DNA from 4 places in the Eubacterium limosum genome. Region 4 is predicted to be linked to each of the others. Evidence: riboswitches for the same ligand, from Rfam matches in the RefSeq annotation. Region 4 holds a riboswitch; each other region holds the start of a gene.
The links. A riboswitch is a leader RNA that binds a small molecule or an ion and turns the genes downstream of it on or off. The one in region 4 is predicted to bind cobalamin.
Positions count from the first base shown of each region.

Region 1: it holds a riboswitch for cobalamin, as region 4 does, so the genes downstream of both, B2M23_RS06750 (ABC transporter substrate-binding protein) here and B2M23_RS14745 (ABC transporter substrate-binding protein) in region 4, are expected to answer to the same signal.
Region 2: it holds a riboswitch for cobalamin, as region 4 does, so the genes downstream of both, hemA (glutamyl-tRNA reductase) here and B2M23_RS14745 (ABC transporter substrate-binding protein) in region 4, are expected to answer to the same signal.
Region 3: it holds a riboswitch for cobalamin, as region 4 does, so the genes downstream of both, B2M23_RS15870 (DUF2115 family protein) here and B2M23_RS14745 (ABC transporter substrate-binding protein) in region 4, are expected to answer to the same signal.

Region 1 is NZ_CP019962.1:1,447,420-1,456,216, reverse strand. Features, by position in the region: gene B2M23_RS06770 (MarR family winged helix-turn-helix transcriptional regulator) at 1-62, shown strand, start outside; gene B2M23_RS06765 (MATE family efflux transporter) at 172-1,515, shown strand; gene B2M23_RS06760 (ABC transporter ATP-binding protein) at 1,607-2,374, opposite strand; gene B2M23_RS06755 (FecCD family ABC transporter permease) at 2,374-3,459, opposite strand; gene B2M23_RS06750 (ABC transporter substrate-binding protein) at 3,475-4,491, opposite strand; cobalamin riboswitch at 4,603-4,782, opposite strand; gene B2M23_RS06745 (SDR family NAD(P)-dependent oxidoreductase) at 4,843-5,613, opposite strand; gene B2M23_RS06740 (ABC transporter permease subunit) at 5,810-6,616, opposite strand; gene B2M23_RS06735 (ABC transporter ATP-binding protein) at 6,609-7,505, opposite strand; gene B2M23_RS06730 (TetR/AcrR family transcriptional regulator) at 7,496-8,116, opposite strand; gene B2M23_RS06725 (metal-sensing transcriptional repressor) at 8,243-8,518, opposite strand; gene B2M23_RS06720 (bifunctional diguanylate cyclase/phosphodiesterase) at 8,622-8,797, opposite strand, start outside.
Region 2 is NZ_CP019962.1:2,429,652-2,438,448, reverse strand. Features, by position in the region: gene hemC (hydroxymethylbilane synthase) at 1-2,121, opposite strand, end outside; gene B2M23_RS11515 (precorrin-2 dehydrogenase/sirohydrochlorin ferrochelatase family protein) at 2,118-2,702, opposite strand; gene hemA (glutamyl-tRNA reductase) at 2,699-3,955, opposite strand; cobalamin riboswitch at 4,122-4,304, opposite strand; gene B2M23_RS11505 (helix-turn-helix domain-containing protein) at 4,506-4,847, opposite strand; gene B2M23_RS11500 (GntR family transcriptional regulator) at 5,494-6,945, shown strand; gene fba (class II fructose-1,6-bisphosphate aldolase) at 7,099-7,968, shown strand; gene B2M23_RS11490 (ACT domain-containing protein) at 8,032-8,466, opposite strand; gene B2M23_RS11485 (phenylacetate--CoA ligase family protein) at 8,478-8,797, opposite strand, start outside.
Region 3 is NZ_CP019962.1:3,387,771-3,392,322, reverse strand. Features, by position in the region: gene B2M23_RS15885 (LysR family transcriptional regulator) at 1-867, shown strand, start outside; gene B2M23_RS15880 (class B sortase) at 933-1,685, opposite strand; gene B2M23_RS15875 (DUF2284 domain-containing protein) at 1,856-2,437, opposite strand; gene B2M23_RS15870 (DUF2115 family protein) at 2,462-2,989, opposite strand; cobalamin riboswitch at 3,099-3,257, opposite strand; gene B2M23_RS15865 (TIM barrel protein) at 3,317-4,282, opposite strand.
Region 4 is NZ_CP019962.1:3,141,978-3,150,774, forward strand. Features, by position in the region: gene B2M23_RS14725 (YdeI/OmpD-associated family protein) at 36-599, shown strand; gene B2M23_RS14730 (hypothetical protein) at 624-1,016, shown strand; gene B2M23_RS14735 (DUF6144 family protein) at 1,053-1,634, shown strand; gene B2M23_RS14740 (class I SAM-dependent methyltransferase) at 1,665-2,321, shown strand; cobalamin riboswitch at 2,373-2,548, shown strand; gene B2M23_RS14745 (ABC transporter substrate-binding protein) at 2,725-3,795, shown strand; gene B2M23_RS14750 (FecCD family ABC transporter permease) at 3,798-4,853, shown strand; gene B2M23_RS14755 (ABC transporter ATP-binding protein) at 4,853-5,626, shown strand; gene B2M23_RS14760 (glucose-6-phosphate isomerase) at 5,890-7,230, shown strand; gene B2M23_RS14765 (sodium-dependent transporter) at 7,626-8,797, shown strand, end outside.

The sequences.
Region 1 (8,797 bases), 1.7 Mb from region 4:
CCAGCATGGTAGCTTACCTGACGGCCTTTGAGGCGTCCATCGACGAAAAGCTGAAGGAATGAGCCGCGCCCTGCGGCGCCCTGATTCTTTTTTTACCCTTATTGTTTAGTATCTATACTTTATAGCACCTAAAATATTTAACTCCTAAACAGAAAGAAGGAAAAATCACCCATGAATGAAAATTCAAAAAGACTGGCCCTTCTGGAAACAGAAGATGTAAAAAAAGCCCTGCTGAGGCTGGGTATCCCTACCATGGCGGGCATGCTGGTATCCGCGCTTTATAACCTTGTGGACGCCCTTTTTATCGGGCGGCTGGGCACTCTGGAGACTGCGGCGGTTTCCATCCTCTATCCCCTGACCATGGTGGGCACGGGTATCGGCCTGCTGTTCGGGTCGGGCGCAGGCTCCTACATTTCGCGCCTCCTGGGACAAAAAGATTACAGGGCCGTAGCGGCCTGCAGCAGTACGGCCATCCTCACCGGGGTGGCGGTCATTGCCCTGCTGGCTGGCGCCATGCTCCTGTTTTTTGACCCGCTCATGGGCGCCCTGGGCGCCACTGATTCCATCCTGCCCTATGCCCGCGCCTATGGTATCCTCTATATTATCGGGATTGTTTTTAATGTTTTTAATATGATCCTCAATAACCTTCTGGTGGCCGAGGGGGCCGCCTCCATGAGCACTGCGGCCATGCTGGCCGGTGGCTTTACCAACCTGGTGCTGGACCCTGTCCTGATCTTTGGCGCTGGCATGGGCGTCGCGGGCGCGGCAGCAGCCACCCTGATCTCTCAGATGCTCTCCTCGGTGATTTACCTGTTCTGTCTGCGCCGGGGAGGAAGCCTTCTGACGCTGTCGCCCCGCTTTTTCAAACCCTCCCGGGCCCTTTACGCCCAGATTGTCAAGATCGGGCTGCCGGTCTGCTTTTTTCAGTTTTTGTCCGGCGGGGCTGTGGGCCTGACCAACGTGGCAGCCCGTCCCTTCGGCGAGGCGGCCATCGCGGCCATGGGCATTGTCAACCGGCTCATGTCCCTGGAGGTGAGCGCTCTCTACGGCTTTTTAAAGGGCTACTCGCCCCTGGTGGGCTACAGCTTTGGCGCAGGACAAAGGGACCGGGTGAACGCTGCCACACGCACCGCCGTACTGTGGAGCACTGCGGTCAACATCCTCTTTGGCCTGGGGTGCCTGGTCTTTTCCGGGCCGCTGATCCACCTGTTCAACCAGGAATCCGCTGAGGTGCTGGCCATTGGCCGGACCGCCCTGTCGGTGGATGGGGTGGCCTTTATGACTCTGGGGCTCCAGATTGTCATCGGCAACTACTTTCTGGCCACCGGCAAGGCGAAGCAGGGCGGTATTTTAAGCGTCTGCCGCCAGGGGATTTTCTTTATTCCCTTCCTGTTTATTTTTACAGGCCGGTGGGGTCTTACAGGCCTGATTTTTGCCCAGCTGGCCGCGGACCTCTGCGCCACAGCGGTCACCCTGTTTTTATGGAAGCGGGAACCCGCGCTTAAACCTGCATAAAAAAACATACCAGCGCCCTTAAGCTCAAAAGACTCAAAACCACCACGACGGCTGTTTTGAGTCTTTTGAGCATCTTTTTTACAGAATGGTTTTAAAATTCCGGCTGATACAGCACGTGCAGGAAGCCGCTTTTCGCGTCCTTTATCACCTCGGCCTGAATCTCGTAGACCTCCCGGATAAACGCCGGTGTCAGCACCGACTCCGGCGGCCCGCTCCTGATGATGCGGCCGTCTTTCATGACATAGATCTCGTCACAGTACATGGCCGCGATGTTGAGGTCATGGATAGCGGACACGACGGTGATGTTCAGTTTTTTCACAATGCTCATGAGCTGGAGCTGGTACTTAATGTCCAGATGGTTGGTGGGCTCATCCAGAATCAGGCACTGGGTGTCCTGGGTCAGGGCGCGGGCGAGGATCACGCGCTGCTGCTCGCCGCCGGACAGGGTGGAGAAGTTCCGGTCTTTCATGGCCTCCATGCCTACTGTTTCCAGGGCTTTCTGGGCCAGGGCATAGTCCTCGGCATAGTTGCGCTCCATGAGCTTTTTGTGCGGAGTCCGGCCCATGAGCACCACCTGCTCCACAGTAAAATCAAAGTTATAGTAATTGTGCTGGGCCACCACAGCCACTTTTCTGGCCGATTCCTTATAGCTGAGGCTGTCCACTGCCTCGCCGTCAAAATAAATGACGCCGCCGGTGGGCCTGGCTGTCCGGTACAGGCACTTCAAAAAGGTGCTCTTTCCGCTGCCGTTGGGACCGATGATCCCAATGAATTTTTTGCTCTGGACGTCAATGCTCACGCCCTTTAAAATCTCACAGCCGCCCAGTGTCTGGGTAATATCCTGGGATCTGATTTCCATTATTCGCCACCTCCAAAGCCGTAGCTCTTACGCATCATCATATAAATAAACACTGGCGCGCCCACCATGGACACGAGAATCCCGATGGGCACCTCGGTCTCGGGCAGCAGGGTGCGGGCCAGCACGTCGGCCCAGATCAGGAAAATGCCGCCGGTCAGGGCGCTCAGGGGCACCAGCTTGCGGTGGTCGGTGCCAAAGACCATGCGCACCGCGTGGGGCACCACCAGCCCGATGAACCCAATGGTCCCAGAGGCGTACACGCACAGGCCGATGATGAGCGAGGTCAGGACCAGGTACACATGGCGGTAGGTGTTCAGGTTGGTGCCCAGGGTGATGGACACATCGTCGCCCAGGAGCATGAGATTCATGGGGCGGTGCTGGCTCCAGAAAAAGAGCGTACTGGCAGCCACCACGGCAAAGATGACCAGTGTGGGGCCCCACTTGGCCCCGGACAGGCTGCCGAGCATCCAGAAGGTGATCTGCTGAGTGGTGTTGGGGTCGTTGGCCATAAAGACCATAAAATTGGAGAAGGCCAGGCACAGGGCGCCCAGGGCCATGCCGGAGAGGATGAGTTTGACGGAGTTGGCCGGCCCGCCGATGTTGGCCACTGCCACCACCAGCATGGAGATCAGAAAGGCCCCGATGAAGGCGCACACGCCCACACCGCTGCCGCCGAGCACAGCGCCCAGCCCGAAGAACAGGGCTGTGGTCGCCCCCAGTGACGCCCCGGAGGAGATGCCCAGCACATAGGGCTCTGCCAGCGGGTTCTTGACAATGGCCTGCATGACCACGCCGCAGATGGACAGGCCCATGCCCACAGCCAGCCCCATGACCACCCTCGGGAAGCGGATCAGCCACACCACGTTGTGGGCCGCGCCCCTGGCGTAGGCACTCAGACTGTCCAGGTGGAAGAGCTCGTAGCCAATGACGCTGTACACATCCCGGATGGACAGGTCCATGGAGCCGATGGTGACCGCCGCCAGGGCTGAGAGGATCAGTAGCCCCAGCATGACCAGGCATACAAACACATAAAAGGGCTGGCTCTGGAGCCGCCCTTTATCTTTGATCAGTGCGCTTTGTTTCATAAAAAAGCCCGCTCCCTAGTTCAGGTTTAAATCCGGGTACATCCCATTCGCGATGGTGTGAATGCCGTCGATGGTCCGCACACCGCTGCAGTACATCTGCCCCAGCTCGATGGGGATCACCCGGCCGTTTTTAACCGCGTCGATGTCGGCAAAGGCCGCGTTGTTCATGATGGCGTCCTTTGTCTGGGTGGCCATGTCCTGGTCGTCACGGTCCATATAGACTGCGAAAATGACTTCCGGATTGGCAGCGACCACGTCCTCCTCGCCCAGCTTGGACGCGTCCGGACTGGCCAGTGTGCCCTTAAGCTTGGTGACCATGTCGCCTGCCAGGGTGGTTGCCCCATAGTTGACAATCTGCCCGCTCTGGTCCTCCATCACCAGTACTTTGGGGCTCTTGTTTTCCTTCTGGGCATAGGTCTCTGTCTGTTTCACAGCGTCCTTGATCTCGTTCACCAGTTCCCCGGCCTTATCCTCCACGTCAAAGATTTTGCCCAGGTTCTCAAAATCCTGGTACTCGTTGTCCAGTGTTTTCGGGGACACTGCGCCGCTGTTGAGCATGTTGTAGCTGTTCACGCCCTGGCTCTGCCACTCCTTCATACTGCCCAGGTTCTTGTCCGAGAACAGGGAGGTCCAGCTCAGGATCATATCCGGCTCCAGAGCGGTGGCGGCTTCCTTGCTGGGTTTAAATTCGGACAGATAGTTGACCTTGGCAAAAGCGTCCTTGTAGGCTGGCTTCACCTCGTGATCCAGACCGCTGGCAGCCACAATTTTGTCCTCCAGGCCCAGGGCCAGCAGGGTCTCGATGGAATTCTGGTATACGGCCAGCACCTTTTCCGGCGCCTTTTCAAAGGTCATCTCCACAGGCTGCTTGTCGTAATCGTAGGTGGTGATGGTGACCGGATAATGGCCGTCTGTGCCGGCGCTCTGGCTGGCGCTGTCATTTCCCCCTGCGCTGCTGCACCCTGCCAGCACGCCTGCCGCCAGCACTGCGGACAGGGCAATCCCTAAAAACCGTTTCTTCAAGCTTTTCATTTTTCTACCTCTTTCTTAAAAAATCATATAAAAAGAGCCTGCCGACATATGCCGACAGGCTCCCATTTACCTATCTCAGGTTCTCTCAGTGACAATCCCCTCACCGGACAAACGCGCGTAACACTAAAGGCAGGTCTCCTGACTCACAGCTCCTCCGCACTCCGCTCCCTTCCCAGCCCGAGGCCAGTGGTTTACTGCGGCGCGTCCCTGTTTACAGTGATGGGTTCGTACCGGATTCGCACCGGTTTCCCTATTCTCCTTTTTCAAGGCACCCTCAATGGTTTGATTCAATTGTTGATATTAGTATAAGCGAACTTTTCAAAATTGTCAACTGCCGGCGCCTGAATTTTCTCAGACTTTCCTGAGCACGTTCCAGAAAGCCATGCCCAGCCCGTGGGGCACTACTTTGCCAAACACCCGCAGCCCAAAGCTGGCGAGGCCCGGTGTGGATACGGCCGCGCCCAGGCGGCTGTCCCTCATAGAGCGGCGCACAACCGTCTGGACGGTGCCCGCAAAGGGCAGGTGGCGCACCGCGGAACGGTCCGCGTTGGCGCTGGCCCGCGGCACAAACTCGGTGTTTTTGATCCAGTAGGGGCAGACCGCCGTCACCCGGATGCCCCGGCCGAACAGCTCCCAGCGCAAAGCCCTGGTATAGCTGAGCAGAAAGGCCTTGGAGGCCGCGTACAGATTCATGCCGGGCAGGGGCATAAAGGCCGCCACCGAGCAGATCTGCATAATTCTCGCGCCTTTCTGCATGTACGGCAGTACCCTCAGGGTCATATCGACTGCCCCCCGGCAGTTTAAATCAATGAGAGCGTTGCTGTCCGCCTCGGTCACCTCGGCGTAGTTCCCCAACTTACCCATACCCGCGGCGTTGACCAGCAGCCGCACATCCGGCTGCTTCTCGGCCATCAGGGCTGTCAGCTCCGGAAAGCTGCCGGTGTCTGTCAGGTCCATGACTACAGGCCTCACCGGTGTTTTTACTTCCCTGGCCAGCGCCTCCAGGCGTTCCCGCCTCCGGGCAACAGCCCAGATCTCATCCAGATGCTCACGTTCACTGATCTGTTTTACAAACTCGCGTCCAAGCCCGCTGGACGCCCCGGTCACAATGGCTATTCTCATAATCGCTCCTTCTTTCATCAGTGCTTCAGGCCTGCCTCTGGCAGCGCCCTTTTTATGTACATACCACTTTCAGCAAAAAATAACCGGGCGTGCCTTTTTTATAAGAATACCCCAAGATACAGGCTCAAAAGGCTCAAAACACCTTGGATACGTGTTTTGAGCCTTTTGAGGTTCAGATCTCAGTCTGTTTTTATATTTACAACGGCAGGTCCTTCCGTCTGAAGATCAGGATACCCAGGGTATACAGCACCACCGAGACTGCGGCCAGGGCGGCCATGCACAGGCCCACGGTATCGCCCCCTGCGATGATCTCGGCAGGGTCAAACAGGCTGTACAGGGTCGTGTAGCGCACAACGTCCAGGTCCTCGCTGACGCCGGAGAGCATCATGAGCACCAGAAACAGTACGGGCAAACCCCCGCCCAGAGCCAGGGACAGGCGGCTCTCATTAAACAGGCAGGAGGCAAAGAAGCCAATGGCGCTGACGGCCAGCTGCATGAGCAGGGCGCCTGCGTTGACGAGCAGAAAGGCGCGGATGTCCAGATCGCCCGGGAACAGGGCCTGGCTGACCGCGATCCCCATAACGGTCACAAAGGCCATGAGGAGGATATTGGACAGGATCAGGGCTGCGGCCTGGGTTGCGATCACCTTGGTCCGGGAGTTTGGGGCAGACAGCAGGCAGGCCATGGCGCCGCTGTCCACCAGCTTGGCCGCCGCGTTATTGCTGGCGATGATGTTAAAGATCATGGGCACCATGATGACGATAAAGCCGTAAAAATAGGAGCCCAGAAAGCCCACAAGGCTTGTCTCAGCGCCCACGTCCAGGTTCATGGCGTTTATCATCTGCTGAGGAAGCATATCCATCATCTCTTTTATGCCGTCCATGGAATCGGGGTTGAACATACTGATCTCAACGCCCATGTACATGGCCATAATGGCCGCGAAGATGACAAGCATCTTGAGCTGTGATTTAAAGGTTTTTCTGAAAAGCGGCCCGCTAAGCATGATGTTTACCTCCGTAATACTGCATAAAAATATCCTCCAGATCCTGGGAGACCGTGTCCAACTCCATGGCGTGGTAGCCGGTGAGCATTTTCAGAAAGCCGTCCATGCTTCCTGCCACCCGCACCTCCACGAGCTGGGGGTGCTCTTTCAGCTGGCGGGTGCCGTTGCACCGGGCCGCGAAGTCTCCGGCCTCCTGGGCCGTAGCGAAACTGACCCGGTAGACCTTGTGGCGCTCTGCCTTGAGAGAGGCCACGCTGTCCAGGGCTACCAGCTCCCCGGCACGGATAATGCCCACCCGGTCACAGGTCCGCTCGACCTCCTCAAAGCTGTGGGAGGACATGAGAATGGTCGTGCCCTTTTTCTTCTCATTGAGGATCAGACGGATAAACCGGTTCTGCATGAGGGGGTCCAGCCCGCTGGTGGGCTCGTCGAGGATCAGGACCTCGGGGTCGTGCATGAAGGCTGATACCAGGCCCAGCTTCTGCTTGGTGCCCTTGGACATCTTACGGATCTTGCCTTTCGGGTTCAGGTCGAAAAAGCTGATGAGCTTTTCCATTTTCGCGCGGTCCTTCATGCCCCGCATCTCGGCCATAAAGTTCAGAAACTCCACGCCGGTCATGCTGTCGAAAAAGGCGATCTCCCCGGGCAGGTACCCTAAAAATTCCTTGATCTCAGCCGCCTGCTTAAAGCAGTCCAGGCCATCGATCACACATTTGCCGCGCTTGGGCGAAAGAAAGCCCATCAGATGGCGGATGGTCGTGGTTTTCCCGGCGCCGTTGGGGCCCAGGTAACCAAAGACCTCGCCGTGCTTAACCTCCAGGGATAAGTCGAAAATCCCGCGGCCCTCGCCGTAGTCTCTGGTCAGGTGCTCGATTGCTATCATTGTAATGCCTCCTCTTTGTAGCAGTGTTGTCTGATAAATAGAACGAGTTCGGTAAACTCGGTATCCAGCTGTTCAATGTCCACTCTGCCAAGGTCGCTCTGGCGTTTCATAAAGCCCTCAGCCGCCCAGATCAGCCAGCGGATCACCTTCTCGGGCGGGGTCTCCTCCCTGAACTTGCTCCGGTCGATCCGGTCCAGGATCACCGCGGTGCTGGCTGTCTCCAGGTCGCCGTAAAAGCTCATGTTGCCCACATTCTCTGGCGCCTTGTCATAATAGACCCGGATAAAGAAGTCCATCAGATAAGGGTTGCGCATGATAATCTCGGATTTAGCCCGCTGGGAGCGCAGCCAGATCTCAAAGAAATCGGACTCATCGGGCGGCAGCAGCTCACTGATATGGCCGCGCATCACGTCGTTGCCATACCGGAACAGGTACTCGTACAGGGTCTGCTTGTTGCCGAAGTAGTGGAACAGCAGCCCCTTAGAAATGCCTGCCGCGGCGGCAATATCGGCCGTATTGGCTTTTTTGTAGGGGTTCTGTGCAAAAATCCTGAGGGCCGCGTTGATGATCCGCTGCTGCTTTTCCTCTGGCAGGCTGTAAAATTTGTCGTTTACCACTTAGTTTTCCTTTCATTAACCCAATCGGTTAATACCATTATAGACCGTTGACCCAATTGTTCAAGGCCTGTTAAGAAAAATTTATATAAAAAGGACCCGTACCGCCGCGATACGGGTCCTTTTGTATCAGATCCTTGAAAAATACTCAATGACCTTTGACAAATCCTTTAGTGTTTCCTCGGTATTTCCATGCTCGATGCTGTCCTTGACGCAGTGGTGCAGATGCCCCTCCACAACCATCTGCCCCACCTTGTGCAGGGCCGATTTGGCAGCGTTGATCTGAATCAGGATTTCATTACAGGGAACGTCCTTTTCCATCATGTCCGAAATGCCGCGGATCTGGCCTTCGATGCGTTTCAGCCGCGCCTGCAGTTTCGGTAAGTCTTCCATACATTCTCTCATCGTTTCTCCTTTATATCGGCTCGCTTAGTTCTCTTTAGCTATTTATCCTATCACAATTCTCTGAGAATAGCAATGGAGAGGCCGAAAAGTTTCTGCCAGGCTTTCAGGTGTTCTCCTCCAGAAGTCTGGCGAAGTCCGGCTCTGGCAGGGGTCTTGAGAAAATGAAGCCCTGGATCATATCGCAGCCCGCGCCTTTTAAAAAGGCCAGCTGCCCGGGCGTCTCCACGCCCTCCGCCACGGTCTGTATCTCCAGCTTTTTTGCCATCTGGATGATGCTGC
Region 2 (8,797 bases), 710 kb from region 4:
CACCGGGCAAACCTTGCGGAGCTCCTCAACCACGTAAATCCTGGCGTTTTTGGAGCGTGGGATCAATACCCGCGACGTTTCTGTCAAAAGCGGCATTAAACCGTCAACCAGCTCTTCGCCGACATATTTTTTCGGCACAAAATCCGCGGTGATCCCCTGCTCGGCAAGCAGCGCCGCTGTTGCTGAGCCAATGGCTGTCACATGGATGTTCCCGAGGGCTCTGGTATCTCTGCCCGAGGCCTTCAGCGCGTCGAAGAAAATTTCAACGCCGTTGGTGCTGGTAAAAATAATGTGGCTGTACCTGTCCAGACATCCAAAGTTCTCGGCCAGCGCATCGACATTCTCAGGAATCGGCTCAATTTTGATGGTCGGGTACTCGATGGCGTTACCGCCGAGTTCTGCGATCTGCGCCACCATTTTCGAGCTCTGTTCTCTGGAGCGGGTTACCACGATATTTTTTCCAAAAAGGGGCTTGCTGTCAAAAAAGCGCAGCTTCTCACGCTTGGTCACCACATCGCCGACTACGATCAGGCTTGGCGCTGTGATCCTGGCTTCTGTGGCAATGCCGTAGATTGTTTCCAGTGTGCCTTCCACCACTCGCTGGTAAGGCGTAGAAGCGCGGTGCACCACAGCCGCCGGCGTATTTTTATCCATCCCGTTTTTCATCAGCTCTCCGGTGATTTTTTCAAGATTTTTGACGCCCATCAAAAACACGATGGTCCCTTTGGATTTAGCCAGTACCGGCCAGTCCAGCTCAGACTCCTCAGATTTCAGATGCCCGGTAACCACCTGAAAGGAAGAGACACAGTCTCTGTGGGTAATGGGAATACCCGCGTAAGCCAGGCCGCCGATAACCGAGGTAATCCCTGGAATCACTTCAAATGGAACTCCGGCGTCGTAGAGCTCCTCGCCTTCCTCGCCGCCGCGTCCAAAAACATAAGGGTCGCCGCCCTTAAGGCGGACAACATTTTTGCCTTCCTTGCCCAGCTTGATCAGCAGAGCGTTGATTTCATCCTGAGGCAGCGCATGGTTGGCGGCTCTTTTGCCGACATAAATCTTTTCACACTCTGGTTTTGTCCATTTCAGGAATTCCTCATTGACCAGCGCGTCGTAAACCACCGCGTCACAGGTTTTTAATTTTTCCATGGCTTTGACGGTGATCAGTCCCTTATCACCGCAGCCGCCGCCAGCCAGATAGACCGTGCCCGGCTTAATTTCTGCTTCTACCATTTCTTTCAGTTCCTTTGCCAGACGGTCTCCCATTTTTGCTTCCTCGCCCAGGGCTCCCTCTGTCTGTCCTTTATATAGAATCGTGCCGTCTTCGTTGCCAAAAAGTCCGTAAAGGGTCAATTTTTCACCCTCCACATCACAGTATGCTCCGATAGGGATATGGCAGCTGCCGTTTAAGCTGATCAAAAACTGGCGTTCCGCTGTCATTTGCGCCTTGGTAACCGGGTTACTGACAGATTCCATGAGTGCCTTGACGGTTTCGTTATCCTCACGGATTTCCACTGCCAGAATCCCCTGGGCTGGCGCCGATACAAACTGGCATGGTTCAAGTGGGAGGCAGGTATAATCCTCGCTCTCATAAACGCCGATGCGTTTAAGGCCTGCCGCCGCCAGAATAATGCCATCCAGTCCCTGCTCTTTCATTTTCCGGATACGGGTATCAATATTTCCGCGGATTCCCACCACTTCAAAATCTTTTCGGATATTTTTCAGCTGATAAATCCGGCGTTTGCTTCCAGTACCGATGACTGCATTTTCGGGCAGCTCCTGGACAGCGCTTATTTTATGCGGTGTCAACAGCACATCCCTCGGGTCTTCCCGCATGGGCGGCACAGAAAGTGTCAGCCCCTCGGGCAATGCAGAAGGCATATCCTTCATGCTGTGAACGGCCATATCAATTTCACCGCTTAAGAGGGCATCCTCCAGCTCTTTGGTAAAAATACCCTTATCCCCAATTTTATCAAGGGCTTTGTGCTGAATTTTATCGCCCTTTGTCTTGATGATTTTGAGTTCAAAATCGACCTCCGGGTTTGCTTTTCTTAATTCCTCAAGAAGCCAGTTTGTCTGGACCACTGCCAGCTTACTGCCTCTTGAGCCTACGATTATTTTCATATTTTCTCCACTTCTCTCTGCAATTCTTCAATGGTTAACGCTGTCAGCTCCTTGAGCCGTCTCTTTTTTGCCTCCGGTGAGGTTTCTGTTTTCAATATATGCAGCCTCAGCTGTTTAAGCAGACTGAGACGCTCTGCGTAGCTTTCATTGTATTTTTCTTCCAGTTCCCTTTTTATCTGGGTAGTCAGCGTTGGACTGGCGCCGTCGGTACAGACCGAGATCGTCAAGTCTCCCCGCCTTACCACTGAGGGAAAAATAAAATCAGAATGCTCCGGGTCGTCTGAAACGTTGCACCAGATGCCGCGTATTTTACAGCTCTCAAGAATCTGGGCGTTCAGCTCACGCTGGTCTGTCGCCGCCACTACAAGATCCATGCCGTCAAGGGCTGTCTCGATCCGGCAGTATGCTTTAATATAACGGATGTTCTCAACCGGCTTTTCTGGAACCTCCATGTTTTTATCCACGCAGGTCACAGAACACCCATACCCGGCTAGGGTTTCCGCGCGCCGCATCCCTACCTTTCCGCCGCCAATCACAAGGGCCTTTTTCCCTTTAAAGTTGAGCAGAATCGGCCCTTTCATTGAGCCGCCTCCGCATTGCCGCCTGAAAATAAAAAGGCCAGTGTTTTCTCAAAGCGCAGTATATCGTCCTCGCTGTCCAGTGTTTTCAGCTGTTTGATGGACGGCATCACCATTTCACGGAATTTTGAATGGACAATTTTTTCAAGAAATTCCTTGTCCTTCCCCTCAAACTGATAGCGCTTGTTGAGAATCTCAATGGTTTCGTCTGCCAGCTGTCCGGAAACCTGGTTAAAATGTGCCACCATGTTATCTACCTTGGACTTGGTAATCCAGACCATGAGTCCGTCGATTTCCTCTTCGATCTCGAGGGCGATCTTCTCTGCCACTCGCTCACGGTAGTGCATTTTTTCATCAATGATGTCCTTAAAATTATCAATGGTCAGCAGCTCGACTCTGTCCATTTCCGAGATGGCTTCCTCAATATCTCTTGGCAGTGCCAGGTCAATGGCCATGAGCGGCTTTTTGCGCTCTGGCATGAGCTCCCGTTTTAAAACCACATGGGGTGAGGCTGTTGCTGAGATAATCACATCGATATCCTCAATGGCTTCATAGCGGTCCTCGTAGCGGATCATGTTGACGCCCTCATAGATATCACGGTACTCATCCCCCGGATGATAGGTACGATTGGTCATATAGACGCTGTTAAAGCCCTCTGCCGCCATATAACGCAGCGCCAGAAGCCCCATTTTTCCAGAACCGATGATCAGCACCTTTTTATCGGCATAGTCCTCATAGGTTCTTTTAACATGCTTAACCGCTGTCGAGCTCAGGGAGAGCGGGGTCTCGGAAATTTTATAAACGGTTTTAACCTTCTTGGCAAAGGTGACGGCTTCTCTGAAAGCCTTGGTTAAATATTTCCCGCAGCCGTGAACAGACTGGGATAATTCAAGGGCATCCTTTACCTGTCCTAAGATCTGATCCTCACCCAGAATCATCGAATCCAGCCCTGTCACTACCCGGTAAAGATGCAGGATGGCCTCTCTGCCCTTTTCACAGAACAGATAATTTTCCAGCTCCCTGGATTTCTCCTCGATATAAAAATTTTTCAGCGCCCGGCCTGCTGCTTCCACGTCACGGGTCGCCACGTAAATTTCGCTTCGATTACAGGTAGAAAGAATGATCACCTCTTCGATACACGCCTCTTCCAGAAGGCTCGCAATACCTTCTTTTACGGTCCGCTTGATAAAAGCACCCTTTTCCCTGATTTCCAGAGGTGTGTCTTTATGATTGATCCCCACTACAACTAACTTCATTTCAATCCTTCTCCTTCAATCAAACATTCATTCAAAACAAATAAAAACCTCTTCATTACGTCTCCGTAAAAAAAGAGGTTTGTCAACAGAATTATTTATCCACGCTGATTACTGCGGATACCACAATTAAATTAACGTTACTAAGTTCCCTTTTCCCTGGAGGTAATTATTAGCACTCTGTTTAGTAGGTTTCCTGACTCATCGCATTATATTCTCCTCGCCTTCCCGGTTTTCATTCCAGTGGCATCATAAGGAGACTTAACGAATTACAGTGACCGGATCGCTCTGGATTTTCACCAGATTCCCTTTATCCTTTGTTTTTACCGGAGCAAAAACGAAAGAATCCAAAACAGATTTTACATTAGTCTTTCCTATTCAATTTTCGTTTCCAATTATATCACCAATCTGACTCAGACGCTACCCCTTTTTATGGGAAATAAGCAGTTTTTTGCCAATTTCACCGAATATTCTACATATTTTCTGTAATCGGATTACAGGCAATAAAAAACCGGTCTCTTTTTCCAGAGTCCGGTCATTTTACACATTCACGCTAGTTTTCTGTTTCATGGCTCATTAAAAAGAGCATCATCATTCTTTCTGCGTATTCCTTTTTTTCATCAGGGCAATGCTCTAGAATATCAAGCAATGCAGTGTTTTTTTCTTTCTCATCCAGGCTTTTGCCAAACAGGATGCTGTCTGAAGACATTTTTAACGCTTCGCAGAAACGTTCAAGACTCTTAAGAGAAAAGCCTTTGGTTCCCAGCTCAATGTCCGTTAAAAAAGTCTGTGTAATCCCTATTTTTCGCGCCAAATCCTCGCGGCTCATATTTAAAAAAGTTCTACGCTGCCGGATACGCTGGCCAATTGCCTTTTGATCTAACCTTGATTCCATTGTCTTCTCCTAAATTTCAGGGAAAACCAAATAAAAAACTGTGCAGGATTAAACCAACCATGCACAGTTATATGACACTTTTATAAAATGCTAACACAAATAAGCCCACTTATTTATAGGGTGTCCTCTTGTTTTTAGCACAAAAATAGCCTATAATAAGTAATGCGGTACGTGCCCCCCAGGGCCGTTGTGTATGGTGGTTGTGCACCTGCGCAAGCCGGATAAGTGTGCCAGCACTTTCCGGATGCCGCAATTTTTATTTAGTTTTCCCAATATATATACTTTATTATAAATCGAATCTCCCGTCAAAGCAATCTCTTTATTTAAAAACTTTTTATCTGCAATTGAAGTTATCATTTTAATTCAACCAATTATATCCTTTTTATTCGTTTTTTTATTTTTACCCGAATTCACAATGTGAAAAACCCATTTTAGAATATTTTCAGTATTCTACTACCATCAAAATATTTTTTCTATGTTTAATTCTCTTCAAAATGGGTACACCTCATTTTGAGGCTCTTACATCTAATTCCGATATGGTAAAGGTTAAGCAAAAGAGAATTTCTTTATAATTTTTTCTCAATTTAAATGTGATTTTTACTAAATGATGTTATACTATTAAAATACCCCCAAAGGAGATTGTATTTTGAAAAAAGAAATTCCATTGTATCTATTTATTTGCAGAAAGATTGAGGATGATATTTACAACGGCAAATTAAAACTGGGTGATACCCTGCCATCTGAACCTAAAATCAGCAAACAAATGGGTGCCAGTCGTAATTCCGTTCGAAAGGCCCTGCGTCTGTTGCAGGACAACAATCTTATTTTCTGCTCCCACGGTAAAAATGCTCAGGTTATCTTTGACAGCCGCCTGCCAGAGCACCGCGCAGCTTATGAAAAACGCTTTAAAAACCGGTGTCACGGCATCAGTGATACATACCGGATGCTTTCTATCCTTTTACCCAGCATCATTACACACGGCGCTTCTAAATGCAACAGTGAGGATTATATGACCCTTTACGAAATGACCGACAATCTGGATTCTTCCAACCCGATCGAATTGTTTGCTTTTCACTGCCGCTTCATCCGGAATATCCTGAGAAGAACAGAAAATCCTTTTATCATCGAACTTTTTGAACAGGTCTGCGATTTTGTCCGAATCGACTCCATTCACAGCAGTATTACTGGCCATACGCTCCATGAAGATCTTTCAGAAGACACCATCAAAGGATGGTACAAAGAACTGCTGGACCATGCCGCTAAGCAGAATTTCAAACATTTTCATCATTTACTGCTTCAGGGCTTTAATGAAATCAGCCAGCGCTTTGATGCGGCCTATATGGTGAACGCACCGGCGGCGCCTTCTGAAGCTGAAAGTTTTAACTGGTTTATCGACAATGCTCCGACACCGCTTTATCTGAGGATTGCCAGTGATATTATGTGGGAGAGCGAAAAATCCGGCAATGTAGCCGGCGATTTTCTTCCTTCCGAATCCGAACTGCGCAGAGTTTATGGCGTTTCACCAGTTACCGTCCGAAAAGCCCTGTCTATCCTGAATTCCCTCGGCCTGACCAGAACCTTTAATGGAAAGGGCACCCAAATCGTTTTTGAGCGTTCTCATTCCCCGGAAGTCCTTGGCCAGCTGGACGAATACCTGAGCAGTCTCCAGATTCTGCGCTATTCATGTAAGGCTATCGCCTTTGACGCTTTCAAATCCATGAGCGAAAAGGACAAAAAACATATTCTTGAGCTTCTGGAAAGTAAACGCTACAGCCGCGGCATCACAACAGCCTTAACCGATATTCTAATCTCATCAATCCAGTCCCCGGCCATACAGAATATTTACGAGCATCTGAAAATCAAACTGGCTTATGGGGTCATTCTTAAAACCTTTGTCAGTAATGATGATTATGACCGTGTCGACCGCCTTTTATACGGCGATATGGACAAGCTCTCAAAGGCTATCTCAAACAACGATACTGCTCTGCTGGGAAAAATCATTGAGAGCACTTACAAGCATACCTATGAGTACTCAGAGAACAAATTAAGGCTTCTCTACTCAGAGCAACCTGAAGAAATTAAAGAAAAGACTCTCTGATCTAAAAAAATGAAACCGCTTTAATAAAATCTGCAAATGATTAACCTGGGTTTTCATGCTGGAAAAATTGGTATAGGTCTTGAGACTTTTTTGCACTTAATATATAATTTATAAAGTTAGTTAAACTCAAAATTTTAGGAGGATCATTCTATTATGTTAGTATCAGCAAAAGAAATGCTTAATAAAGCAAAAGCAGGCCATTATGGTGTGGGACAGTTCAACATCAATAATCTTGAATGGACCAAAGCGGTTCTTCAGACGGCCAATGAGCAGAGATCACCTGTTATCTTAGGGGTTTCTGAAGGTGCTGGAAAATATATGTGTGGCTATAAAACAGTCACCAATATGGTTAACGGAATGCTGGACGAATTAAATATTTCTGTTCCGGTTGCCCTTCATTTAGACCACGGCAGCTACGAAGGCGCAAAGGCCTGTATCGCAGCCGGCTTCTCATCCATCATGTTCGACGGTTCTCATCTGCCTTTTGATGAAAACATCGAAAAAACAAAAGAACTGGTTGAAATCTGCCGCGGCAAGGGCTTATCCCTGGAAGCAGAAGTCGGCGCCATCGGCGGTGAAGAAGACGGCGTTGTCGGAACCGGCGAATTCGCTGATCCTGAAGAATGTAAAAAAATTGCTGATTTAGGCGTCACCATGTTAGCTGCCGGAATTGGTAATATCCATGGAAAATACCCAGAAAACTGGCAAGGCTTAAACTTCGACGTTTTAGCTAAAATTCAGGAAAAAACCGGTGATATGCCTCTCGTTCTCCATGGTGGTACCGGTATTCCGGATGAAATGGTCAGAAAAGCCATTGATTTAGGCGTAGCAAAAATCAATGTAAATACCGAATGCCAGCTCGTATTTGCTGAAGCGACCAGAAAATACATCGAAGCCGGCAAAGACCTTGAAGGCAAGGGTTTTGATCCTCGTAAATTACTGGCACCTGGCACACAGGCCATTAAAGATATCGTAAAAGTAAAAATGGATCTTTTCGGTTCCACTGGAAAGGCAGACGCTTAAACAGCGCAAAAAAAGTCCGGGACGTAACTTTTCGTTACGTCCCGGTTTTTTATTTATTTCAATTTAAAGCTCTTCGAGGTCTTCCTGAGTCAGCAGCTTCACACCGCTTCTTGAAAGTGCTTCAATGGCTTTTTCATTGTCTTCAACCCTTAAGATCATGTAAGCCAGATCCTTTTTTCGGGTGATAAAGGCATAGGTGTATTCCAGGTTGATGTTGCTGTCGCCCAGAATCTTCAAAATATTTTTCAGCGCTCCCGGTTCATCTGGAACAGCCGCTGCCAGCACTGGCGTCAGCTTAAAGATGTAGCCAGCCTCCTTGAGGACGGTCGACGCTTTATAAGAATCATCCACAATGACGCGGACAATGCCAAAATCCTTGGTTTCGGCAAGGGAAAGGGCGCGCATGTCAATATCATTTTCTGACAGCACATCCACAAAATTCGACAACTGGCCAGCTTTGTTTTCCACAAATACGGAAATCTGTTTAATCGTCATCATTTACACCTCGTTTAATATAAATTACGTTTATCAATCACGCGAACGGCTTTGCCTTCGCTGCGGGTAATGGACTTCGGCGCAACCAGCTGAACATTGGCATAAATACCGAGCATGGCCTTCAATGCGTCGATCAGTTCTTTTTCTCTGGCTGAAACCTCTCTCAGGTTATCCGAGAACATTTCAAGGGTCATTTCAACCTGAACATCCAGCTTATCGCTGTTGTTTTCACGGCTGACAATGATCTGATAATTTGCCGGATACCCTTTGTTTAAGAGCACTGTTTCAATCTGTGATGGAAATACATTAACACCTTTTACGATGAGCATATCGT
Region 3 (4,552 bases), 240 kb from region 4:
TCGCTTTTTGTCTCACAGTCAACGCTCTCCACCGCGGTTCGTGAGGTAGAGCAGCAGCTCGGCATCTCAATTTTTAAACGAAACAACCGTGGCATTGAGCTCACCTTTGAGGGACAGGACTTCTTAAACCACGCCAAGGATATTGTTGAGCAAAGCGAGTATCTTGAAAGGCGGTACAAGCATCGGAAAACAGTGCCCATGCGTTTTTCCGTCTCCACTCAGCGGCTTCCCTTCTCGGTCATGTCTTTTATACAGATTATCGAGGATCTTGAGCTCAGGCATTATGACATTGCCATCCGCGAGTGCCCGACCCATGAGGTCATACACGATGTGGCGTCCAGGCGCAGTGAGCTTGGCATCCTGTGTATCAACGAGCATTATCTCAACACCATGCAAAAGCTCCTTGATTCCAGCAATTTGAGCTTTTATGAGCTGGGACAGCTCACCACCTATGTTTTCCTGCGGAAAAAACACCCCTTGAGCGGCAATACATCCCTGACGCTGGATATGCTCAGGGAGTACCCTTTTGTGACTTACGACCAGGGGGAGGACAGCATGATGCATTTCTCGGAGGAGATCCTGTTCAATGAAATCTGGGATAAAAATATCCATGTGATTGACCGCTGCTCCAAAATTGCCCTGGTCCGCGGCACAAACTGTTTCAGTATCGGTCCGGACCTGACCAACAGCGACGCTGACCGTATGCATTCCAACATGAGCGAAGTAAGGGCTATCCGTCTTTTGGATAATGACCAGCGGCTCCACGCCGGATATATTCTCAGAAACGAGCACAGCTTAAGCGCGATCGGCGAAAAATACATAAAAGTCCTGACTGAAAAAATAAAAGCCTTTGAGAAATGGGACTGAAAAAGCATAATAAAAAGCCGTATCCACAGGAATACGGCTTTTGTAACCTTCTGCCAGGCGATTTTTTATGAAACACGGCGGGCAATAACGGCTAAGCGGCCGTCATTGAGTCCGACATTAAAGATACAGGTGGACAGCGTGAGGATCTCGTCACCCGGCTGTACACTCACATTGCTTGCGACAATGCTCTGATTCTTTATGTTTTGATAGTAGCTCAGAAAGCTCTCGTCGTCGGCAAATTCCAGCTGTCTGTAATCATAATCCTGCTCAACCACCAGCACGGCAAAAATTTCCCACACGCCGTCACCGCCCAGCTCCGGCGGTCTTCTGTACACAATTTTATTGTGCTCTGTGATAAAATTGGGATCTTTATAGTAATAAAGCAGATCGTCAAACATAACGTGCACACCGCTGCGCATGGTGCTGTGCCCATAAATCAGAGAATTCTGGCTTTTAGGCTGCCATTTATAATTCATATCTAAAAAGGGCACGCCTCTTTCATCCGACTCTCCGTTAAATGAGGTGTACAGATATTTATCATTATCGGTTGTCTGTACCACAGGGGTATCAATATTTGTCCCCTCAATGCTCAGCCAGCCAACGGTTTCGGGGTTCACCTCACGCAGTGCCGCCCAGTCAATGCTGTTATCTTCACGGTTTGTAACCTGCATTTTAAGGATCGGCGTATTGTTGGGGAAAAACTCTTTATAGAGCATCCATCCTGCCGCCCCCAGAAGGGAGAGAATGATCAGAATGATGACGATGTCTCCAACAATGCGCACCGCGCTTCTTTTTTTCTTCACTTTCTTTTTTGTCATATTTATATTCTATAGCCTTCGAGCCTGCTGTCCTTACGCATCCATATTTTAGTCCATTCAGATTTTTAAAACCCAAAGGCTTTCCACCTCCTTTTATGGTTATTCATTATATCAAATCTTTCTAAATTGATAAAGACTTAAATGATAACAAAAAGGATTTTATGCCTGTCTTAAAAAAGAATAAAGCTAAAATACGTCAGAGTTTCGGAGCCGTGGGTATAGCGCAGACCGGTTTTAATCACAATGTCCATTACGATGATCCCATACCCCTCCACCGAGGGAAAGAGCTTATCCGGATACCGGCAGGGCTCATCAGGGTAAGTACACCTGTCACAGACCAGACATCCCTCTGTCGATAAAACGAGACTGTCCGGACGATGTGTCCGAAACTGCTGAGCGACTCTGTCGGTGACTGTCTCATGCCTGACGCGGGCTTCATGCCAGCCTCTCACATTATATCGCCCCTTCAAATCCGCGACGGTAGAAAAAATCATCACATTTTTATAGGAAAGGCATTTCATCACACAGCTTTCATAGCTTCCCACAGCCGGAGGGCACGCCCAGGTCGCGTTAAATTGTCCGCAGCTGTTGCGTTGGCACAGGGTTCGTGTCTGGTCTGAAAAAAGCAGCTGGTCAGTCGTTGAAAAGGCGCATTCCTCTACGCCGATTTCCTGTGGTGATGGATGCATGAACACGCCCGGATGATTCACAATTTTTTCATCAGCATGATATGCTGTTCTCAAATTATTCATTGCTACCTCAAATCTAAAATGGGTTTAAACGCCGGTGCAGTTCTTCGCAGCAGCGCGGGCCCCGGTCTCCAGCGTCTCCTTGCATTGGGCACTGCAGAAATGGCAGAGCGCGTCTGGATTGCCCAGCTCCTTGGCCTTCTGTGGGCAATAGTACTGATCAAACTGCTGCTCCAGGAACTGGCCGTCGAAATGACTTCCTACGGGGTGGAGCGGTTTTTCTTCGATAAAAGCCAGATAAGTGCACGCAAGCCTGATCATGCTCTTCTGTAACGCTCCGCCAAGGGCATAATCCTCCAGGTATTGGTCAATCAGTCCTTTAAAGGCGTATAACCTCTTTTCACTGACGCTTTTCGCGGAGCCGTCATCCAGGACTGCAGTCTTCAGGCTGATCAGCGCCGTTACATTGTAAATGGTATTGAGCATGGTCTGATGGGCCAGAGTCCCCGGCCTGAACCTAACCTTCTGTACTTCCTCGCGCTGCTGCATCAAAACTTCCAGATCAAACATTTCTGCTTCCTCCTGAAGCTGAAGGACCAAATCATACTTTGTCATTTTTCTCCTTTCCCGCTCCTTTGACCACAAAAAAACCTTCCCTGATCCAGAGAAGGTAAAAAAGACACAAGACTGCCTGTGGTTTGTCCTATTACTCTAAATCGGAGCTTTAAGAACCTGCTTCTGAGTCGGTCTTCTGGCTCTGCAATATCATCCTTCTCCCTTCCCGCCGGCAGGCAGTGGTTACTGAGAGGCATTTTGCATTACAGCTGCGATTACAGCAAGGGAGTCGCACCCTTTTCCCATTACACAGAACAGTTTCGCTATTAAATTTTCTTTATCATATCGCTTTCTGTTGTCTTTGTCAAGAAAAAGCGCCAGAGAATGCTACTTTAAAGCAAGGAGCTGCTGATCCAGCTTCTGCCCATGCTCAGCTGAGTCGGCGCTTACAAGTTCAAGCGTCAGGTATTCGGGCGATATTCTCTGTATCAGCGCTTTTACCTCAGGATGCCTAAAGGGCAAATGGGCGTCAATCTTAAAAATATGCTCTGAACACTGCCAAAAGCGATCCCAAAAGGACTCCTTTAAATCTGGCGGATTCTGAACAATGCTCTGGACATACGCTCCTGTGAGTGACTGCTGGAGATGCATTCCATAAATATAATCACAAAGCACTCCGTGGGCATCAAGCATTTTGTTGATGTAATCAATGCCTTCCTTTTCTGTCCTCAGTTCTAAATTGGTATGCAGTAAATGGCCGGTATCGAACATGATCCCCTTTTTATCGGTATGTATTCCCCTCAGCAGCCGCTCCGTCATTTCCGGTCGGGTAAGGGTCAGGCCTGGCCACCAGAGGTTCTCGACCAGGAATTTAAATGTGTAATTTTTACCGTCCAAAAGCGTATTGATCACCTCACAGCTCGCGTCAATCACTGCCTCGTCGCTGTAATGAAATACATTGTGGTAGGTCTCTGTAAAACGGCAGTCCGAGACATGGAACACCACATACTCGGCGTTCAGCGCCTGCGCTGTTTCCAGCTCCTTTTCTAAACGGTTGAGGATACAGGATTTATCCCTTCCCTCATAGTATGTCTCCCAGTTTTCCGGTTTATCAAACTCCTTCAGCAGGGCTGCTTCGTCATTACGCCAAAGATCCATCCAACAGGGAAACATTCTCAGGTGCACCCCCACAACATCCTCCTGCGGTATTTTCTCAGGAAGGCGCTCATTCCATAACACCTGAAGCTCCAGGCCGTCCAGCCCGCGGGACTTGTAAAAGTCTTTCAGGGCATCCTGGTTTTCAAACCGGTCCATATCATGGTTGAACACGGTCATATTAATCATTTTTTTCATACTGGCAGCTCCGCTTTTCATATATTTTCAAGATTATGCAGTGTCTGATTTGTCTTTATCATAGCCCTCATACTCTGTTTTGTCAAACGCCTCTTAAAATTCTGCAGTTTTAAACTGCTTCTGAACAGGATCGGAGTTTTTAAGAATTGAATTTTTTACGTCTATTATGTATAATAGTTTTAATAGGAAAAACTCGCATAGATGACTGAAAGGAGGTTTTACGATGAAACAGCACCGTTTTTGGGCTTTTGCCGCACTTTTCTGCTTTGC
Region 4 (8,797 bases):
CTGTGGAAAAGAATTTGATTTTTGGAGGAATGACGATGAGTGAGCCCTTATATTTTAAGACCCGGGACGCGTTCAGGGACTGGCTGGCCCACAACTGCCAGTCCAGCGAGGGCGTCTGGCTGGTGTTTGGAAAGACAAAAGCCCTGGTGACCGTAAAAGCCGGCGAGGCGCTGGAGGAAGCCCTGTGCTTTGGATGGATCGACGGCCAGATGAAAAAAGTTGACGACCAGTCCTACATCAAGTATTTTTCCGCGCGCAGAAAGAACAGCAAGTGGTCCGCAAAAAACAAGGCTTTGGCAGAAAGCCTTGAAAAACGCGGGCTGATGACAGACATCGGCAGAGAAAAGATCGAGGCGGCAAAGAAAAACGGCCAGTGGGACAGCGCCGCGGGGCCCTCAGCCGTCACCGAGGAGCAGATTGAGGCAGTGGCCCAGCTGCTGCGGGAAAACGAACAGGCCCATGAAAACTTCCTGAATATGCCGCCATCTGTGAAAAAGACCTACACAAGAGCCTATCTTGACGCCAAAACGGAAGCCGGCCAGGCCAAGCGCCTGGCGTGGATGACCGGGCGGCTGGAGAAAAATTTAAAGCCAATGTGATCAGGGAAACCAGGAGAATCGTTTATGAAATCAAGAGCGCTTTTTCACGCTGTCTGCGGCGCTGCCATCCTCTGCCTGATAGCAGCCGTATTTTTGGGCCTGCGGGGTAACACCAGTAAAACAAAGGTGGTGGCCGATAAGCCTTCACCCTACACACAGGAGCAGATAGAAGCCGCGGCGGATGCCGTTAAGCGGGACTTTCAACGGCGGTTTGGCTGGGAGCTTCTCGAACTGACATATGAGGACTGCGGTGTTTTGGAAAATGGAAAAAGCGCCGTATTTTTTAAATCAGTGATCCGTACCGGCTTTCTGACAGATGGCAGCGTCCCGCCGCGCAGTATGGTGTATTGGGGCTTTTGGGCCGCTCCAAAACCTAAAGGCAGTGGCTGGTATGTGGTGAGCTGTGGGTATGGGTAAAAGCCGGTCCTCAGAGATTGATAAGCGAGGTGAAGCATGAAAAATTTTAGTATGCCGGAAACGGTCAGTCCGTTTTTGGAGCAGGAGGAGCTGGAACGGTTAAGCCAGAGCCTTGAGAAAAACGTCTCCCGGGAAGAGGCAGAGGCATTCCTCCGCCGGGTCCCGCTGCGGTCAGGGGCAGCGCCTGAAGAGAGAGCCAGGTGGGTTGAGCGCCTGGCAGAGGAGCTGGAGACAAACTTTGACCAGGAGACCATTGTCAAAATAAGAATGGGCTGCCACTGCAACGAAAACGGCCGTCTGGAGGAAACCGCCGAGACTTTCAAGGCGTTATACCAGTCCAAAGGGCAGGATCTGGAACGCTTTGTCAGCCACCTCAACGAGAGTGGGGCAGGCTGGCGCATCGAGGGCGGCGCACTCTATACCAGGATGTTTACCTGCGAGTGCCCCATGCTGGAAAAGGCCGGGACCTCCCCATCGCTGACCTGCTGCTATTGTACTGCCGGGTACAGCAAAGCCTTCTTTGAAGCCATATTTGAGCGCCCGGTGGAGGTCGAGCTGCTCCAGACCATCAAGCAGGGGTATGACTCCTGCCTGTTGAAGGTTACAGGAATCCTTTAAATTAAAACGGATAAAAGGAGGAGAAAATCAATGCAGTCTAAAGCATGGGACTGGGAAAAGAACCAGTCGGATTACTGGCTCATCCCCTGCGTGGAGAGCCCCTATCTCGCGGAACGCTGGCAGGCGAAGGGCTTCCTGCGGTTTCTGGATCTGGGCTGCGGCCTTGGGCGGCACGCGGTATATATGGCTAAAAAAGGCTTTGAGGTAACCGCCGCAGACCTGTCCGAATACGGTATCGAGCACACAAAAAAATGGGCCGGGGAGGAGCAGGTGCCGCTCACTGCCTGCGTGGCGGACATGCTGTCCCTGCCCTTTGAGGACAACACCTTTGACTGCGCTATGGCCTACAATGTTATCTACCATACCGATATTCCAGGCTTTCAGGCCGCCCTGGCGGAAATCCGCCGGGTGTTAAAGCCCGGGGGCGAGCTGTTCCTCACGCTCATCTCTAAGAGTACCTATGGTTACAAACAGGCAGACAGCAGCCGGCGTGTTGACGCCAACACCCTGCTCTCGGAAAAAAGCGATACGGAGACGGGCGTGCCGCACCTCTATGTGGACCTGGCAGATATAAAACGCTTTTTTAAAGCCTGGCACCTTGAGGACAGCTTGAGAGAATCCTGCGTCTATAACCCTGAGGAGCCGCAGTATTACAGCAGCCACTGGAGCCTTACCGTCAGAAAATAAATCCGTCCGATTGGATATTGACAAGTATAATAGAAGCAGGTATAATGATAAAAACAGAATAACCTTTGAGGTGCTTAGCAATAAGAGAATAGGGAAACCGGTGTGAGTCCGGTGCGAACCCATCACTGTAAACAGGGACAAAGCCTGAAAAGCCACTGGAGCAATCCGGGAAGGCGGGCCGCGGACGAGCTGTAAGCCAGGAGACCTGCCTTAAAGAAGAAATACGTGCAGGGGGAGAATGCAGCGGCGTGTTTGAATAAATGAAATCTCGGAAAATGGGACCGATGAGCAGAGTGCTTATCGGTTTTTTTATTTGCCGAAAAGTTAGATACGTCTGCGTTTTCTGGGAGATGTTGACATCCAAAAGGATTTAACATAAATTTTTAATTTAATGGAGGAAAAAATGAAGAAGAAAGTGATTGCACTGATGTGCGCGTTGCTTCTGCTGGTTCCGGTCTTTGCCGGGTGCAGCCAGAGCGGGGATTCGAGTGAGGCGAAAAGCATTACCGTGGTGGATGATACCGGGCGCGAGGTAACCATTCCCCAGCCCCTTGAAAAGGTTGTGGTCGCCAACCGCTACAATTCTGAGCTGATCCGCGGGATCGGCGCCATCGACAAGGTGGTGGCGGTGGATAAGAACACAGCCCAGGACCGCGTGTACTGGAGCCAGTTTGACCCGGATAATGTTATCGGCAAGGGACAGAGCGAGCTGAATTATGAAAAGATTGCCGAGCTGGGCGCCCAGGTACTCATCACCCCGGACAACGGCACATGGGAAGAGGACATTAAAAAGCTGGAGCCTTTCGGCATTCAGGTTGTCGTGGTATCCGGCTATAACAATGCCGAGCTGCCAAAGGAAATCGAGATTCTGGGCAAGCTGTTCGGCAAGGAAAAGGAAGCCGAGAAGCTGACGAAATTCTACCAGGATAACATGGATATGGTGGCCGAAAAAATCAAGGACGTCAAGGGAACGAAAAAAGTGTACTGGGAATACGGTGACCCGAATACCACCTGCATACCGGGAACCAGCAATGACGGCTGGAACAGCATGCTTTTAAACGCCGGGGCTGTCAATATTTTTGGCGATCCCACCATTACCGGCAAGACCATTGACCCGGAAAAGATTCTGTTAGAGGACCCGGACCTTATCATCAAGACTTCATCCGGCCCGGCCCTCAAAAATACCGGCGTCTACACGCCGCCCACAGCGGAGGACTACAGCACCATCTCCACCGAAATGCTGAGCCGCGCAGGCTGGTCCGATCTAAAGGCGGTCCAGAATGACGATTTCTATGTGACAACAGGCTTCTGCGCCGGCGGACTGGGCAAAATGATCGGGACGGTTTATACCGCGAAATGGTTATACCCTGAGCAGATGAAGGATGTTGACCCCGACGCGATCTTTGACGAATGGATGGAAATCCAGGGGGTTGATCCGATAGAAGGGCATGTTTTCCAGGTTAAGCATCAATAGTGATGGAAAAGCAGCAGACATTAAAAGCCTATCATAAAAAAAGAGCGGCGTTGATGCTGGCAGCAGTGATCCTTTTGATCATTGCTGCTTTTTCCAGCTGCTTTGTCGGCGTTGCCAATGTGACTGTGGGGCGGGTGTTCGCGACCCTGCTGCCCGGCGGCCACTTTATGGGCGCGGCGGCGCTGAACCAGACCGAGCTCACTGTGCTCATGCAGCTGCGCCTGCCGCGCATTACCATGGCGCTGGTTTCCGGCATCGGCCTGGGCATCAGCGGCCTGGTCATGCAGGCCATCACCGGCAATAAGATGGCCAGCCCCTTTACCACCGGGCTTTCAAACGCCGCGGCCTTCGGGGCTTCGCTGGCCATTATTTTTGGCTTTATGCCCTTTGGCAGCAATCAGGTGGGCACTGTCATGATGGCCTTTGTGCTGGCCTTTATCTGTGCCGCCATGGTGTACGGCATCGCCTCGGCCAAGGGCATGGGAAAAACGACGATCATCCTGATCGGCATTGCCCTCAACTATTTCTTTTCAGCCCTGAATGCCAGCATGCAGTATGTGGCCAACGAGCAGCAGCTCTCCGCCATTGTCCACTGGACCTTCGGCAGCCTTTCGGAGATCACCTGGGAGCAGATCCTCGTGGTCAGTGTTATTCTGCTCCTGACTTTTCCGTTTATCGTCCGTTTTGCCTGGCATTACAACCTTTTATCCACCGGGGATGAAAGCGCGGTGGCCCTGGGCGTCAATGTCATGCGGCTGCGGCTGCTTTCGGGCATTGCGGTCACGCTCATTTCATCGGCCATTGTCAGCTTTACAGGCGTTATCGGTTTTGTGGGGCTGGTGGCGCCGCATATCGCCAGGCTTCTGATCGGCGGCGACTACCGGGCGCTCATACCGCTCACCGCCCTCTCGGGCGCGATCCTGCTCATCGCCGCGGATACAGTGGGCCGTGTGGTCGTCTCACCGGTGATCATCCCGGTGGGCATTGTGGTCTCCTTTATCGGGGTGCCGGTGTTTATCTATTTAATTGTAAAAGAACAGAAAGAGCGGTTGGTCTGATGAAAATTACAATCAGAAATTTAAGCTTTGGCTATCGAAAAACCTGTATTTTAAAAGGCGTTAACATCGAGGTGGCGCCGGGAAGGCTGTGCGTGCTGCTGGGGGCAAACGGGGCCGGTAAAAGCACGCTGATCAAGTGTGTCAACGGGATCCTGAAGCCCGAAAAAGGGGAGATATACCTGGATAGCACCGACCTTCTGAGGCTGCCGCAAAAGGAAAAATCCAAGCTCATCGGCTATGTGCCCCAGAGCACCGAGGTGGAGGACAGCGGCCTGAATGTTTTTGAGATGGTGCTGTCCGGGCGTGTGCCCCATATGAAGGGTAAGATGAAGGACGCCGATTATGAGATTGTACGGTCCGTTCTTGAGAAAATGTCGCTCAGCGATTACAGCACCAAGCTTTTAAACCAGCTGAGCGGCGGCGAGCGGCAGCGGGTTTTTATCGCCCGCGCCCTGGCCCAGGAGCCTGTGGTCATGCTTCTGGACGAACCCACCAGCAACCTGGATTTGCGGTACCAGCTGGAAACCATGGAGATTGTCCGGGGCCTCTGCCAGGATAAGGGAATGACGATTATGGCGGTTATCCATGACGTCAACACCGCGGTCACCTTCGCTGACCAGGTGGTGCTCATGAAGGACGGGAACATCCACGCCACCGGACATCCCGACGAAATTCTGAACACAGAAAGTCTGGAGCATATTTTTGATGTCCGCGTCGAATTCGCGGCCTATCAGGACAAGCAGTATGTGATTCCCAAGCGGTGCGCGGGTTAAAAATTAAGCGAATACACATTTACCCGGCAGGCGGTCAATAAAAAACAGTCTGGCGGGTATATTTTTTAAAGAAAGGCTTTTAAATCCGGTGAAATTTATGCTATAATAGGCATGTAAAACGATTACTATCTTGTGCTAAAATAAATAATTGTAAATTCGGTGATTTTGCTTGATCTTTTCGCCGCTTATATTACAATTATAAGGTAACCGTACAAATAGTGAAAACCGATGTTTAAATTAATTATTTATCAGGAGGATAAAATATGAGTATTCGATTTGATTATTCCTATGCGGGACTGTCTCAGGAAGAATTTGACAACAAGGCGGCACAGATCAGCCTGGCGGACAAAATGTTAAAGGAAAAAACAGGCGCTGGCAGTGATTTTTTAGGCTGGTATGATTACCCGGTGGCTTATGATAAGGAAGAGTATGCCCGTATCAAAAAAGCGGCTGAAAAAATCAAGGGTTCCTGCGATGCGTTTATCGTCATTGGCATCGGCGGCTCCTACCTGGGCTCTAAGGCTGTTATTACCGCGCTTACGAGTACTTTTTTCAATGAAGAAACAGACCGAAAAGCTCCTAAAATTTATTTCGCCGGTGAAAACATCAGCGGCAAATATATGAAAGACCTCATCGACCTGGTCAAGGATCAGGATATCTGTGTCAATGTTATCTCTAAATCCGGCACCACGACCGAGCCGGCCATCGCTTTCCGTTTCTTTAAGGAAATGCTGGAAAAGAAATACGGGAAGGACGGCGCCAAGGACCGTATCTTTGCCACCACAGACAAGGAGAGGGGCGCCCTTAAGTTCCTGGCCGACCAGGAGGGCTATGAAACCTTTGTGATTCCGGACGATGTGGGCGGCCGTTACTCGGTTTACAGCGCTGTCGGCCTGCTGCCCATCGCTGTCGCGGGGATTGATATCGACGCTTTCATGGACGGTGCCAAATCCGGCTATGAAGAATACGGCGTGGATTCTCTTGCCGATAACGCCTGCTACCAGTACACCCTTTACAGAAGCTGCCTGTACAACCGCGGCAAGGCCATTGAGATCCTGGTGGATTACGAGCCCTCCCTGCGCTACTTCTCCGAGTGGTGGAAACAGCTTTACGGCGAGAGCGACGGCAAGGATGGCAAGGGCCTGTTCCCGGCGTCTGTCCATTTCTCGACTGACCTGCACTCTGTGGGGCAGATTATCCAGGACGGCCATAAAAATATTTTTGAAACCATTCTGGCAGTGGACGAGCTGGACGGCGATATGATGGTGGGGCATGAGGAAGCAGACCTGGACGGCCTGAACTACCTCGAAAACCGCACCATGCAGGACGTCAATGAAAAGGCCTTTTTGGGCACACTGCTGGCGCATGTCGACGGCGATGTGCCAAACGGCATCATCTACCTGTCCAAGCTGGACGCTTTCCACATCGGCAAGCTGGTCTACTTCTTTGAAAAGGCCTGCGGCCTGGGCGGCTACCTCCTGGGCGTTAATCCCTTTAACCAGCCGGGTGTCGAAGCTTACAAGAAAAATATGTTTGCCCTGCTTCACAAGCCAGGCTACGAGGAGCTGACCGAAGCGCTGGAAAAACGCCTTCCCAACAAATAAAAACACGAACAGAGATCGGCGCAAAATTGTGCCGATCTCAGGCTGTCACAAAAGGCACGGCCCGGGGCTGTGCCTTTTATCCAGATAAGTAAAAAGGTCCAGACGCTGTGGTAAACGGCCAGGAATCGTGCCGCATTATCGTAACAGCCGGACACTGGCGAGATCAGTTATCCACGTTAGAGAAGAAGCAATTCGTGTAAGGGCAGTGCCCGCAGGACGCTTTTTTCTTCCTTGGGTAAAAGGCTTCGCCCCTCAGATTTTTTTAACATGCAGAGATCGGCGCAAAATTGCGCCGATCTTTTTTTGTGCGTCTGTGCCCGCCCGATGTTAAAACACCATTGGCAGAACAGGAGGATTATGGTAAGATAAAGAAATTGGAAGTTAAAGGAGGAATTATGGAAAAAAACGAAAATCAGATGTCCGAGAGCAGGCATACCCATCAGAACGGCGGCTTTACCAACAGCCTTGGGTTTGTGCTGGCCTGTGTTGGCTCCGCCGTTGGGCTCGGCAATATCTGGATGTTTCCCTACCGGGTAGGGCAGTACGGGGGCGGCGCATTTTTAGTGCCTTATATTTTATTTATTGTTATTTTCGGCCTGGTGGGCCTCTCAGCAGAGTTCGCCATCGGCCGGCGCGCAAAAACCGGAACCCTGGGAGCCTATGAGTATTGTTTTAATAAAATCGGAAAAGGGAAGCTGGGTTACATTCTGGGCTGGATTCCGCTGCTGGGATCTCTTGGGATTGCCATCGGCTATGCCATTATCGTGGGGTGGATCATCCGCGCCCTGGCCGGTTCGGTCACCGGCGCCATCCTCAACACAGACGCGGCGGTTTACTTCAGCCAGGCGACAGGCAATTTCGGCAGTGTGCCGTGGCACGTGCTGGTCATTGTCATCGCAGCGGGCATTCTCATGTTCGGGGCCACTAAGGGGATCGAGAAGATCAACAAGGTTTTAATGCCGTCCTTCTTTATTCTCTTTGCCATCCTGGCCATCCGCGTGGCCTTTCTTCCGGGTGCGGTCGAGGGATATAAATTTCTGTTTATGCCGGAATGGAGTGATCTGCTGAAGGTAGATACCTGGGTTATGGCCATGGGCCAGACGTTTTTCTCGCTGTCCATTACAGGCTCAGGCATGATCGTCTACGGTACCTATCTGAACAAATCCGAGGATATCCCCAAGGCCTCCATGCGGACGGCCATGTTCGACACCCTGGCGGCCATGCTGGCAGCGCTGGCTATTATGCCCGCTGTTTTTGCCTTTGGCATTGAGCCCAACGCGGGCCCGCCGCTTATCTTTATCACGCTGCCCAACATCTTTAAGCAGATGCCTTTCGGCCAGCTCTTCGCGGCGGTGTTTTTCCTGTCGGTGGCCTTTGCGGGCATTACCAGCCTCATCAATATGTTTGAGGCAGTGAGCGAATCGCTCCAGACCCGCTTCAAGCTGCCGCGCAAGGCCGCGGTTGCCATCTGTGCGGGTGTGGCGCTGCTCGTCGGGATTTTCCTTGAGGCAGAGCCGAATGTTGGCTCCTGGATGGATTTCATTACCATTATTGTCGTGCCCTTCGG